4 linked regions of the Roseibium sp. Sym1 genome follow. The protein of the gene in region 1 interacts with the protein of each later gene in a pairwise test. Links are inferred from orthologs where the notes say so. Each region holds a gene or a part of one and is shown on either strand. Other genes may lie near its edges.

Evidence for each region.
Region 2: the proteins of secA (region 1) and ybgC interact in binary tests that used the Escherichia coli proteins (3 or more experiments, as listed by UniProt). The link is inferred for Roseibium sp. Sym1 from one-to-one orthologs.
Region 3: the proteins of secA (region 1) and O6760_RS12535 interact in binary tests that used the Escherichia coli proteins (3 or more experiments, as listed by UniProt). The link is inferred for Roseibium sp. Sym1 from one-to-one orthologs.
Region 4: the proteins of secA (region 1) and secB interact in binary tests that used the Escherichia coli proteins (3 or more experiments, as listed by UniProt). The link is inferred for Roseibium sp. Sym1 from one-to-one orthologs.

The regions. Positions count from the first base shown.
Region 1 is NZ_CP114786.1:2,258,053-2,261,405, forward strand. The notes cover bases 54-3,335. They hold secA (preprotein translocase subunit SecA), read right to left. Parts: upstream 3,023-3,335; coding sequence 254-3,022; downstream 54-253. Other genes in these bases: O6760_RS10375 (sulfotransferase family 2 domain-containing protein), read right to left, coding at 54-225; O6760_RS10385 (peptidylprolyl isomerase), read left to right, coding at 3,292-3,335. Outside these bases: more of O6760_RS10375, read right to left, coding at 1-53; more of O6760_RS10385, read left to right, coding at 3,336-3,353. UniProt on the Escherichia coli protein: Required for protein export, interacts with the SecYEG preprotein conducting channel.
Region 2 is NZ_CP114786.1:2,633,280-2,636,318, reverse strand. What follows is about bases 28-2,995. They hold ybgC (tol-pal system-associated acyl-CoA thioesterase), read right to left. Parts: upstream 1,762-2,995; coding sequence 1,294-1,761; downstream 28-1,293. Other genes in these bases: O6760_RS12065 (methyl-accepting chemotaxis protein), read right to left, coding at 1,851-2,995; tolQ (protein TolQ), read right to left, coding at 357-1,028; O6760_RS12080 (ExbD/TolR family protein), read right to left, coding at 28-353. Outside these bases: more of O6760_RS12080, read right to left, coding at 1-27; more of O6760_RS12065, read right to left, coding at 2,996-3,039.
Region 3 is NZ_CP114786.1:2,751,008-2,754,067, forward strand. What follows is about bases 29-3,017. They hold O6760_RS12535 (alkaline phosphatase), read right to left. Parts: upstream 2,273-3,017; coding sequence 785-2,272; downstream 29-784. Other genes in these bases: O6760_RS12525 (ABC transporter ATP-binding protein), read right to left, coding at 29-226; O6760_RS12530 (hypothetical protein), read right to left, coding at 235-675; O6760_RS12540 (DeoR/GlpR family DNA-binding transcription regulator), read left to right, coding at 2,737-3,017. In the rest of the region: more of O6760_RS12525, read right to left, coding at 1-28; more of O6760_RS12540, read left to right, coding at 3,018-3,060.
Region 4 is NZ_CP114786.1:1,616,251-1,619,304, forward strand. Bases 65-3,047 are described here. They hold secB (protein-export chaperone SecB), read right to left. Parts: upstream 1,817-3,047; coding sequence 1,313-1,816; downstream 65-1,312. Other genes in these bases: rsmI (16S rRNA (cytidine(1402)-2'-O)-methyltransferase), read left to right, coding at 65-435; O6760_RS07310 (YraN family protein), read left to right, coding at 435-824; O6760_RS07320 (ActS/PrrB/RegB family redox-sensitive histidine kinase), read left to right, coding at 2,012-3,047. Also shown: more of rsmI, read left to right, coding at 1-64; more of O6760_RS07320, read left to right, coding at 3,048-3,054. UniProt on the Escherichia coli protein: One of the proteins required for the normal export of some preproteins out of the cell cytoplasm. It is a molecular chaperone that binds to a subset of precursor proteins, maintaining them in a translocation-competent state.

The sequences.
Region 1 (3,353 bases):
GCCCAGTTCCACAAGCGTTGCATAGTGATAGTGCCCGAAGGTGACCGCGCCGACATTCGGGAATGTCGGAACGGTCTTGCGGTCGAGCAGTTCTTCCATGCCGATCGCGTCACGCAGCCAGTTGAAAAATGACGTGCCCGCGGTCTTGGGGATCCAGATGAAACAGCATTTCGGCTGCCGCCGGTTCTTCAGGAAGAGCTGAGCCTTCTTCAGCGAGTGTCTCATAAAGGGTATCTGGATGTTGCCGCGGCACTCAAACGAGAGCGCCGTGGCAGTGCTTGAATTTCTTGCCCGATCCGCAGGGACAGGCTTCGTTGCGGCCGACCTTGCCCCAGCTTGCGGGATTGTTCGGATCGCGCGCGGCGGCAGCGCCCTGCTGGCTGTCGGCAAGTGCCATCTCGTCTTCCCCGGTCAACGGGTTGATGTGATGGGGATGCATTTCGGGCTCATCCGGCATTTGCGGCGGCTGCTCGGTCACCAGTTCCACGCGCAGCAGCTGGGCCGTTGTCATCTGGCGCAGTTGCGCGAGCATGGATTCGAACAGCGTGAAGGCCTCTGTCTTGTACTCCTGGAGAGGATCCCGCTGGGCGTAGCCGCGGAAGGCGACCACGGAGCGCAGGTGATCGAGATTGGCCAGGTGCTCGCGCCAGAGGTTGTCGAGCGTCTGCAGGAGGATCGCCTTTTCCACCTGCCGCATGATGTCCGGTGAATATTTGGCGACCTTCTGGGCCATGGTCTCGTCGGCGGCCTTGCGCAGACGGTCCTTGACCTCCTCGTCGGCAATGCCTTCCTCGGCGGCCCAGTCCTTGATCGGCAGGTCGAGGTTGAGATATTTCTTCACCTCTTCCTGCAGGCCGTCCGTGTCCCATTGTTCCGGGTAGGCGCGCTCCGGGATGTGGTTGGAGACCAGGTCCTCGACAACGTCCTGGCGCATGTCGCTGACCGCGTCCTGGATGGCATCGCTGTCCATCAGTTCGATACGCTGGTCGAAGACGACCTTGCGCTGGTCGTTCATCACGTCGTCGAACTTGAGCAGGTTCTTGCGGATGTCGAAGTTGCGTGCCTCGACCTTCTGCTGCGCCTTTTCCAGCGCCTTGTTGATCCAGGGGTGGATGATCGCCTCGCCTTCTTCGAGGCCGAGCTTCTGCAGCATGGAATCCATGCGCTCGGAACCGAAGATGCGCATCAGGTCATCCTGCAGCGACAGGAAGAACTTCGAATGGCCCGGGTCGCCCTGACGGCCGGAGCGGCCGCGCAGCTGGTTGTCGATACGGCGGCTTTCGTGGCGCTCGGTGCCGATCACGTATAGGCCGCCCGCGGCCAGCGCCTTTTGCTTGAGCGCCTCGACTTCGTCCCGGATGGCGGCTTCCCGTGCGCTGCGTTCAGCGCCTTCCGGCATCTCGCCCAGTTCCATCTCGATCTGCATGTCGGCGTTGCCGCCGAGCTGGATGTCCGTGCCGCGGCCGGCCATGTTGGTGGCAATGGTCACGGCACCCGGCAGACCTGCCTGGGCGACGATGAAGGCTTCCTGCTCGTGATAGCGGGCATTGAGGACGGCGAAGGCCTTGGTCTTGCCGTCATCTGTTTTCTGGGCGGCGGCAAATGCGGCCGGGTCGCTGAGATCGATCTGCTTGTAGCCGTGCTTTTTCAGCATTTCGGCAAGCATCTCGGATTTTTCGATGGACGTCGTGCCGACCAGAACCGGTTGTCCGCGTTCCTTGCAGTCGTCGATCAGCGTGACGATGGCGTTGAACTTCTCCTGGACGGTCCGGTAGACCTCGTCGTCGTCATCGATCCGGCTGACCGGCATGTTGGTCGGGATCTCGACCACGTCCAGCTTGTAGATGTCGGCGAATTCGTCCGCTTCCGTCGACGCCGTGCCGGTCATGCCGGCCAGCTTGTCATACATGCGGAAATAGTTCTGGAACGTGATCGAGGCGAGCGTCTGGTTCTCCGGCTGGATATGGGCCTTTTCGCGGGCTTCCAGGGCCTGGTGAAGGCCTTCCGAGAAGCGGCGGCCCGGCATCATGCGGCCGGTGAACTCGTCAATGATGACGACTTCGCCATTGCGGACGATGTAGTCCTTGTCGCGCTGAAACAGCTTGTGCGCCTTCAGCGCCTGCTGCAGGTGGTGCACGACCGAGACGTTTTCCACGTCATAAAGGGAATCGCCCTTCAGCAGGCCGGCTTCGCTCAGCAGGCCTTCGAGCTTTTCGTTGCCCGCCTCGGTGAAGGTGGCCGAACGCGCCTTTTCGTCGAGCTCGTAATCCTCTTCGGTCAGGTTCGGAATGAACGCGTCGACCGTGTTGTAGAATTCGGAGCGGTCTTCCAGCGGACCGGAGATGATCAGCGGGGTACGGGCTTCGTCGATCAGGATCGAGTCGACCTCGTCAACGATCGCATAGGCATGTTCACGCTGAACCATCGACGCCCGGTCGTGCTTCATGTTGTCGCGGAGGTAGTCGAAGCCGAATTCGTTGTTGGTGCCGTAGGTCACGTCCGCTGCATAGGCCGCACGGCGTTCCTCGTCGCTGAGGCCGTGGGTGATGCAGCCGACGGTCAGGCCGAGAAACCTGTAAACCTGGCCCATCCACTCGCTGTCGCGCTGCGCCAGATAATCGTTCACGGTCACCACGTGAACGCCCCGGCCGGTCAGGGCGTTGAGATAGACCGGCGCCGTTGCCACCAGCGTCTTGCCCTCACCGGTGCGCATTTCGGCGATCTGGCCGGAATTCAGCACCATGCCGCCGATCAGCTGCACATCGTAGTGGCGCTGGCCGAGAGCACGACGGGCGGCCTCGCGGACTGTTGCGAAGGCCGGGACAAGAAGATCGTCGAGTTTCGCGCCGTTTTTCAGCTGGGTCCGGAATTCGTCGGTGCGGGCCCTGAGGGCCTCGTCCGACAACGCCTGAACTTCCGGTTCGAGGGCGTTGATCTGTTCGACCCCTGCCCGAAATGTCTTTACCTTCCGGTCGTTCGCCGAACCGAAAATCTTACGTGCTAAAGCGCCAAGGCCAGCCATGTGGCGGTCCTTCCCTAAAGGGCGGCGCCAACTGGCATTCCGGCGCCTGCCCATGAAATCGTCTCAATTGCTGTCCACGTTGCCGCCAAGCGCAACGCGCTGGCCGGTGAACGCGGCCGAAAAGATGCCATCCCGGCCTGAAAGCCAGAACGCTCGACAGATAAGAGGGGGCTGAATGCTTGTCAACGCCGCTGGAATGCGCAAAGTAGCGACGCCCTCCTTCGAGCGGGGGCTGAAAGAATACCATTCCGATAGGTAAAGGACTTCTCATGTTCCGAATTTCGATGCGCAGGCCGGCCCAGGCGCTTGCCGTTTCCTTCCTGGCCCTGAC
Region 2 (3,039 bases), 380 kb from region 1 along the record:
TTGCGGTCGCCGAACACGTAGATGCGTTCGTCGTAGCCATTGGCCGCGATCGCCTCCAGTGTCGGTACGACGTCCTCGAGCGCGTAGGCCTCCTTGGAGATGAAGATCTCGCCGGACGCCTTCACGGTGACCGTGATCGGTTCATTGTCCCCGGTCAGCTGCTGCGCCTGGGTCTCCGGCAGATCGACCGGAACCCCCACGGCCAGCAGCGGCGCCGTGACCATGAACACGATCAGAAGCACAAGCATGACGTCGACGAAGGGCGTCACGTTGATTTCGCTCATCGGCGCGTGGCGCTGCCTGCGCCGGCCGCGGCGCCCGCCTGACTGTGCGGATCCGGCTTGCATGCCCATGGCTCAGCCCCTCTCGTCGATCTGGCGCGACAGGATGGCCGAGAATTCGTCGGCAAAGCCTTCCATCCGCGCGACCGCCTTGCCGACATCGGAATTGAACTTGTTGAAGGCGATCACGGCCGGGATCGCCGCCAGCAGACCCAGCGCCGTCGCAAACAGTGCCTCGGCGATGCCCGGAGCCACCACGGCTAGGTTCGTGCTTTCCGAAGCGGCAATCGCCTGGAAGGCGGTCATGATGCCCCAGACCGTGCCGAACAGGCCGATGAAGGGCGCCGCCGAGCCGACGGTCGCCAGCACGAGCAACCGGTTCTCGAGCCGCTCGGCCTCGCGCTGGATGGTGACATCCATGACCCGGTCGATCCGCTGCTGCAGGCTGCCGATGGCCGGACGCGCGCCTTCATGGCTGCGTTTCCACTCGCGCATCGCCGCCACGAACAGGGCCGCCATGGAATGGTTCACCCGGTTGTGCAGCGTGTTGTAGAGCTCTTCCAGGGACTGGCCGGACCAGAACACGGTTTCGAACCGGTTCATCTGCCGCCGCGTGCGCCCGACCAGCATGAACTTGTCGACGATAATCGCCCAGCACCATACGGATGCGAAGATCAGGCCGGCCATGACGACCTTCACGACAATATGCGCCTGCCAGAACAGATCGAGAAACGTATGTTCACCCATGTTTATTAAGACCCCTAGGCCGTCTGATACTGATGTGCAGTCCAGGTTCCGAAAGCGTCAGGATGGACCCGGAATCAGGAGGCCGGATAATGTAACCAGCCGCCTCTCTGACGTTTGATTTTGTCAAAACTGGGACGTTTCCATTCAAAGAACGCCCCTCTCTAAAGGAATCAATTAAGGTTACTGCAAGATTAACGCAGGTAATGGAGTTGTAACTATTTTCCTGAGGACGGCCGGCAGGACCGCCCAGGTCCGCGCAAGGCCCTCAATTGTCGGGGCTTTCTCCAGGCACATGCCGTTGAAGTTTTTCCGCCAGCACAAGCGGCAGCCGCGTCGGCCGCCCCTCGGACGTGATCACCGCAACGGTCACTGCAGCGGAAATCAGCAAATCACCGCCCCGATGGATCCGCTGCCCGAGCCCGATGCGCGCGCCCCTGAACTCCGCGACGCTCGTGCGGACTTCCAGCACATCGTCGATCCGGGCCGGCTTCTGGAAGTCCAGTGTCATGGACCGCACGGCAAAGGCCAGCGAAACCCCATGCGCGCCCGATGCCATATCACTGTGATGAATGCCGATCAGGCGCAGGAAGTCGGAGCGGGCCCGCTCGAAAAAGCGCACATAGGCCCCGTGATAGACGATGCCGGTAAAGTCGGTGTCCTCGTAATAGACCCTGACGGGCAGCACATGGCCGCCCTCTTCCAGGCGACCCGACAGATCCGGCCAGTCAGACACGACGACATCCCCGCTTTCCTGAGACCCAAAAAAGAAGGCCGCCCGGTCGGCAACCGGACGGCCTGACTTGCCCATACCTACGATCGCCGTCAGGCGGCTGCAACCTCGGAGAGGAATTTCTCGACCGAGGCCCGCAGATGTTCGGCCTGCTGCTTCATCTCGATCGTCGCCGTCAGCATGTCGCCGACCGCCTGGGAGTTTTCCGCAACGCCCTCGTTGAGCGATGCAACCGTGTTGGCCACGCTGCGCGTGCCGTCCGCGGCCTCGGCCACGTTGCGCGAGATCTCGCCGGTGGCCGCGCCCTGCTGCTGGACGGCGTCGGAAATGGTCGTGGTGTAGGAATTGACCTCCTCGACCGATTCCGACACCCGTGCGATCTCGTCGACCGCCTCCGTTGTCGATGCCTGGATCGCCGCGATCTGGGCGGAAATCTCCTCGGTTGCCTTGGCGGTCTGGCCGGCCAGCGACTTCACTTCCGAGGCAACAACCGCGAAGCCCTTGCCGGCGTCACCGGCACGGGCCGCCTCGATGGTCGCATTCAGCGCCAGCAGATTGGTCTGCTCGGCGATTTCCGAAATCAGCGAGACAACGTCGCCAATCTTGTTGGCCGCTTCGGCCAGGCCGGAGATCTTGGAGTTGGAACTTTGCGCCGCCGTGGTGGTCTGCGCCACGATCGAGGCTGTCGTTTCCACCTGCCGGGAAATCTCCGAAATGGAAGCGTTCAGCTCCTCGGTCGCCGAGGCAACCGCCTGCACGTTGGAAGACGCGTTTTCAGAGGTGGACACGGCCGTCTGGCCCTGTTCCGAAGCGGAGGCGGAGCGTGCGTTGAGCGCGGAGGACACGTCCTCGACGCGGGCGATGTTGGTTTCCACCAGTTCGAGCACGGTCTGGGATTCGGCCCGGAACGCGGCGATCAGCGAATCGATCAGCTTTTCGCGTTCCTCGCGGGCGATGTGTCCCTTCTTGCGGTCCGCCGCAAGGCGCTCCCGCTCGATCGAATTGTCCTTGAAGACCTCGATGCAGCGGGCCATGCGGCCGATCTCGTCCAGCCGCTCGGTTGCCTCGACACCGACTTCCAGGTCGCCGTCGGCAATCTTGCGCGCCGCCACGGAAAGCCGCTCCATGGGAGCGAACATGCGCCGGGTCACCCACCAGATCAGGCCGACGATCGGGACCAGACAGAGAAACCCGGAAATGACCGCGCCATAGGTGATCCGGTCGGCAGCCGCCGACAGCTCGGTCTGCTTGACCGCCTCCACCACCCCGAAGGGCGCGTCG
Region 3 (3,060 bases), 490 kb from region 1 along the record:
CGCTGTCGCCCAGCCGGACAAGATCTGTCCCCTGCCAGGAAACCTGGCCGGTCATTGCAGGCTGCAGGCCGGCAAGCGCGTAGAGAAAGGTCGACTTTCCGGCACCGGAAGGCCCGCGCAACCCGATGGCTTCTCCCGGTCCTGCGGCGAACCGGCCGCAGGCCAGCAGGGTGCGGCCCCGCGGGGATTTGACCGTCAGGTCTTCAATGCTCAGGGAAAGGGTCATCTGCCGGTTCACACCAGCCCGTAGACGGAATCGACCAGACGCACGCGGCTGACGAAGCCGGTGTCCGGGTCCTTGAAGCTGCCGAGTTCCAGAACGCCGCTGGTTTCGATCTTCCGGTTGAAGGAGATCACTTCCACCGTGCGCTTGGTGTAGATCGCCAGAATGTCGTCCGGCCATTCCGCCTCGGTTTCGCAGAAGGGGCAGACGGCCAAGGGCTTCTTTGTCAGAACGAAGAAACGGATTTCCGCCTTCAGCGGTGGCGCCATGAATCCGTCAACGGTGATCCGCCGGCCTTCAAGCGATTTGGCGAGATCGGAGAAACTCCGGTCCTTGTTGTAGAGCGCGCGCAGCTTCAGCGGTTCGCCGGAGGCCTTGGCGGACCCGGGAATGCCGAAACCCGCCGACACGCCGAAGGCCAGGCCGGAGATTAGAAGCTGTCTGCGATCCATGCCGGTCTCCAGTTTGAGCTCTTTTCGCGTCTCGTCATGACGCTGCCGGGTGACGGAAAGGAGAAAGGCCCGCGGCGGGGCGGGCCTTTCCGGTTCTGGGCGATGCCGGTTATTCGGCGGTCGCGGCGTGGTGCATGACGTGGAAAACGAAGTTCTGTTCCACGGTGCCGTTCAAAAGATGCGCAAACGGGCCCTTGGCGTAGATCGCGACGTCCTCGCCGGAATGGGTTTCGGAGGACATCGGGATCAGCGCCTGCTGGACATAGTCCATATCGGTGGCTTCTTCCTGGGTCAGGGTCGGCCGGGTGCCGAACCAGTCCTGGTCTTCCGTCAGGATGGTGCCCGTTCCGTTGAGGTAGCCAACCGTGGTGTAGGGCTTTTCGTCCGCTGCCAGGTTCGGCTCGTCCAGGGCTTCGATGCCGGCCGGGTTGATCTTCATGGACAGGCCCAGGATGTCGGAGCCGCGGCCCGCATAACCCTGGAAGGCAATCGCATGTTCGTGGTCGGCGGTGACGATGATCAGCGTGTCTTCGTCGTCGGTCAGTTCATCGGCCTTGGCGACCGCTTCGGCAAAGGCGACGCCATCACGAACGACGCGGGCTAGGTTGCCGTCGTGGTTGGCGTGATCGACACGACCGGCCTCGACAGTCAGGAAAAAGCCTTCCTCGTTGTTCCGAAGCGCCTTGATGGCCGCTTCCGTCATTTCGGCAAGGCTCGGCTCGCCGGTGCGGTCGGCCTCGTATTTCATGTGCGAGGATTCGAACAGGCCGACCAGCGGAGTGCCGTCCAGCCTGGCCGCCCTGAACGTCTCATCGTCATGGACGTACTGGGCGCCGGCGGTCTTCACCTCCTCGATGAGGTTCTTGCCGTCCGTGCGTTTGCCGGCCTTGCCTTCCTCGTCGGTGACGTCCTTCGGGATGAAGTGACGGCGGCCGCCGCCAAGAGCAACGTCAACACGGCCAGCCTTGACGGCTTCGATCATCTGGGTGGCGATGTCCGGGACCTGGCAACCTTCCGGCAGCTTGCTGTCGTCTTCAAAATTGCGGTCGGCGGAATGTGCGTAGGCCGATGCCGGGGTGGCATGGGTCAGGCGCGCGGTCGAGACCACGCCGACGGACTTGCCCATGGCGGAGTAGATTTCGGCAGCGTTGACGACGGTTGCCCCTTCGACCTGTGAGCAGTCGCCCCGGTTCAGCGTCTCATCGACGCCGATCACGCCGGCCTTGGTCTTCACGCCGGAGTGCATCGCGGTGCCTGTGCCGGCAGAATCCGGTGTCTGGGCATTGACGTTGTAGGTCTTTGCCAGAGCCAGGTGCGGGAACGTCTCGTGGTGCAGGACGTGTTCGTCGCCGTAATTGCCGTTCTGCTGGCCATCGAACAGGCGGGTGGCGTAGTTGGTGCCGACACCATTGCCGTCCGCGATCAGGATGATCACGTTTTTGGCCTTGTTGGTGTTCGGCTGGACGGCGGCTTTCGCCTCCAGCTGAGCCTGTGCGGCGGTGAACCAGTCGTTGTCCTGCTGCGGCAGGGCGTCCTGGGCGACGGCGACGGAGCCGGTGAGGGCCAGCGCCAGCGTTGAGCTAATAATCGTTTTCATGACATCTCCCGATGGTGTGGGGGAACCCGGGAGTTACTTAGGAAGGGTGCATGACAATCGATTGACAGTTGGATGACGAAGTGAAGTCGGAGGTGTGCGCCCGCGCCATGCCTGGTCCGATTTTGTATCCGCACGGTAGCTGGCTTAAGCGGTCGGCCGACAGAAATCTTCCGAATTGTGGCGTCTTTTCAATGATCCGGACGGGCAATCGCCTCGCCTGGAAACTTTCAAAGGCCCTCTCGGACGCAAGGAATTTTCAAATCTTTTTCGCTTTTACGGTGCCGTGTTGCACCACCAGCTTTCTCCATTTGTCATATCATGTTCATATGAGCGTCGAGTAAGGTTCATATGAACATGATTTAACCGGGTTTCGAAGACAGGTTTTTGCGAGTCAACAAGATGCCCTGGAAACAAACGGGCTTTGGCCGCGGCCGCAGCAATTGGATGATGTCGGATCAATTAACATGCTTGGGCAAATAGAAATTTCAAAACGTCAGGCTGAAATCGCGGATCTGGTGCAGTTGGCCGGATTTGCCTCTGTCGAGGAGCTGGCGGAGCGATTCGATGTCACGACGCAGACCATACGACGGGACGTGAACAAATTGTGCGAGCTTGGTGTCCTGCGCCGCACCCATGGCGGCGTCGAACCGCCTGCCCCGGCTTCCAACATCCACTATTCAACCCGCCAGATTCTCAACCTCCCTGAAAAACAACTGATTGCGAAGCTTGTCGCCGGGCATGTGGACAACAACCAGTCGCTGGCCTTTTCCATCGGCACGACCCCGGAA
Region 4 (3,054 bases), 640 kb from region 1 along the record:
TTCCTGCCGCAGAAGGGCGGACCGAAGACGCGCCGGCTCGAGGAGCTGGCCAACGTGCCCGCGACCCTGGTCTTTTTCGAGAGCCCGCACCGGACCGCCGCGACCCTGGCCCTGATGGCGAATGTGCTCGGCGCCGGCCGCAAGGCGGTGGTGGCCCGTGAACTGACCAAACGTTTCGAAACCTTCGAGCGCGGCACGCTGGCCGAGCTTTCGGACCGGTTCGACGGCACCCAGGTCAAGGGCGAGATCGTCATCCTGGTCGGCCCGCCCGAAGACAGGCCGGAAGCAGCCTCCGAGGATCTCGACACCCTGCTTGCCGCCGCCCTTGCGGACATGCCGGTCAGCGCCGCCGCCAAGAAGGTCGCCAAGGCGACCGGCCTGGAACGCGGCGAGGTCTACAAGCGGGCGCTGGAACTGAAGGCGGACGGTGCCTGATGGCGCGGCGGCAGGACAACACGGCAACACAAAAGCGCCGGCGCGCCCACGCGCTTGGCCTCAACGCGGAAACCCTGGCCGCCTGGTACCTGCGCCTGACCGGCTGGCGTATCCTGAAACGCCGCTACAAGACAAAAGCCGGCGAGATCGACCTGATTGCCAAACGCGGAAAGACGGTGGCCTTCGTCGAGGTCAAGGCGCGCAAGACCCGCCGCGCGGCGCTGGAAGCGGTCACGCCGGCAAGCCAGCAACGGATTGCCCGTGCGGCAAAGATCTTCGTGTCCCAACATGCCAAGGCCGGGTTTTATACCTTGCGTTTCGACATCGTCATCGTCTGCCCCTGGGCACTGCCGGAGCGGATCGTCAACGCCTTCGAGGCCCGGGACTGAAAAACCCGCGCCGGCTGGTGTGGTGAATTTGAAATACGCCTTGTTGCTGCAGCTAGCGCCGTAGCGTATTTCAAATTTAAAACCACACTAGAAACATATGTTTCTAGTCACCTTTTTGGAACTGAAGCTCGTTCGGAGCCTCTCGGAAAACGAGACGAACTTCAGTTCCAGGTGACTAGAGCACTTCCCGGTTAGATTGGCTCAGTCTGTTTGAAGTCTGGCGAGACGATCTGCGCGGAGGAGCGTGAAGTCCATAGCGGGGCTATGGGCAAGCGGTCCGACAAAGCAGGTGTCCGCCAGACACAAACCCGGAGGGCCGGGCCGGTTTGGCCCAATGCCTGCGGAAGTTGCCTCGACCGTGCGGCCAGCACGCTCTTCATCAACGTCCTTGACCTTGAACCAAACCAGCCTCGGCAGAGTGAGCCAATCTAACCGGGAAGTGCTCTAGACCGGCGCGGGTTTGAAAATCGACAACAACTCAGCTGCCGTTAGTTCGGCTTCTGCTCGGCGCCTTCCTGCTGGGCTGCGGCCTGCTGCGCCATGTTCTGGCGGTACAGCTGGGCGAAATCGATCGGGTCGAGCATCAGCGGCGGGAAACCACCGTTGCGCGTCGCCTCGGAGAGGATGTTGCGGGCATAGGGGAAGATCATGCGCGGGCATTCGATCATCACAAACGGATGCATGTGCTCTTTCGGCACGCCGGTGATCTTGAACAGGCCGGCATAGACCAGCTCGACGTTGAACATCACCATGTCCGGGCGTTCCGCCTTGGCGGTCAGCGTCAGGATGACCTCGAACTGATCCTCACCCATCTGCTGGGCGCCGACATTCACGTTGATGTCGAGTTTGGGCTGCTCGCCCTGGCCCAGGGACCGCGGTGCATTCGGATTTTCGAAGGACAGGTCCTTGATGTACTGGCCCAGGATGTGCATGCCCGGCGCGGCGGCGCCTTCTGCCTGCGGCTCTGCGCCGCCGTCATTGGTGTCGGTCATCGTCTCATTCCGTTTCGCGGTGCTGATCTGACATGAAGAGCCATGAAACCCCTTCGGATGGCCGCCGGCCCGCGTGATCCGGACAACCGTTTAGCGGGTGGCTACCATCTAGAACCAATGGATACAAGAGCCACGCCTTGCAAGCTGGCCTAAACCGCTTCAAAAGGGGACAGCATCCCAAGTCCCATTTGGCAAATGTCCGATCAACCGACGTCCAATATCATCCTGCCGCACAGGCGCCTGAAACTCGACACGCTCGTCCGGCTGAGATGGCTGGCCGTGGGCGGTCAGACAGCCGCACTGCTGGTGGTTCATGTCGGGCTCGGGTATCCCATGCCCGCCGGGCAGGGCTTTGCCCTGGTTGCCCTGTCGGCCTGGCTGAACATCTTTCTGAAAGTTCGCTGGCCCTCTGCGATGCGCCTTTCGGAGCGGGCGGCAACGCTTCAGCTGGCCTATGACATCCTGCAAATGAGCGGGCTCTTGTTTCTGACCGGTGGCCTTGGAAATCCGTTTGCCTTTCTCCTGATGGCGCCGGTGATGGTGTCCGCAACCGGGTTGTCCGCGCGCTACACCTTCATTCTCGGCATCCTGGCGACAGTTTGCGCCAGCCTTCTGGCTGTCTTTCACCTGCCCTTGCCCTGGGCCGTCGGTGACGATTTTTCCTTGCCCGTCGTCTATTCGGTCGGGATCTGGATCGCCCTCGTTTCAACTCTCGGCTTCATGGCAATCTATGCCTTCCGCGTTGCCGAGGAAGCCCGGCAAATGGCCGATGCGCTCGCCGCGACAGAGCTGGTGCTTGCCCGGGAACAGCACCTGAACGCGCTTGACGGGCTGGCAACGGCGGCAGCGCATGAACTCGGCACGCCGCTCGCGACCATCTATCTGGCCGCCAAGGAACTGGCCGACGAGTTCGAGGACGGCGATCCGCGCGCGGAAGACCTTGCGCTGATCCATTCCCAGGCGGAGCGATGCCGAAGCATCCTGCGCCAGTTGACCAGCCTGTCCAGCGAAGCCGACCGGACCTATCAACGCATGCCGGTGACGCAGCTCATGGAAGATGTGATCGATCCGCACAGGGGCACGGGCGTGGCCATCCATTCCGACTGGTCCGGTTCCGGGTCCGAGCCCGTGGGAACGCGCAACGCCGCCATCCGCTACGGGCTCGGCAATCTGGTCGAAAACGCCATTGATTTCGCAAGGTCCCGCGTCGATGTCACAGCCAGCTGGGATCCCACAAC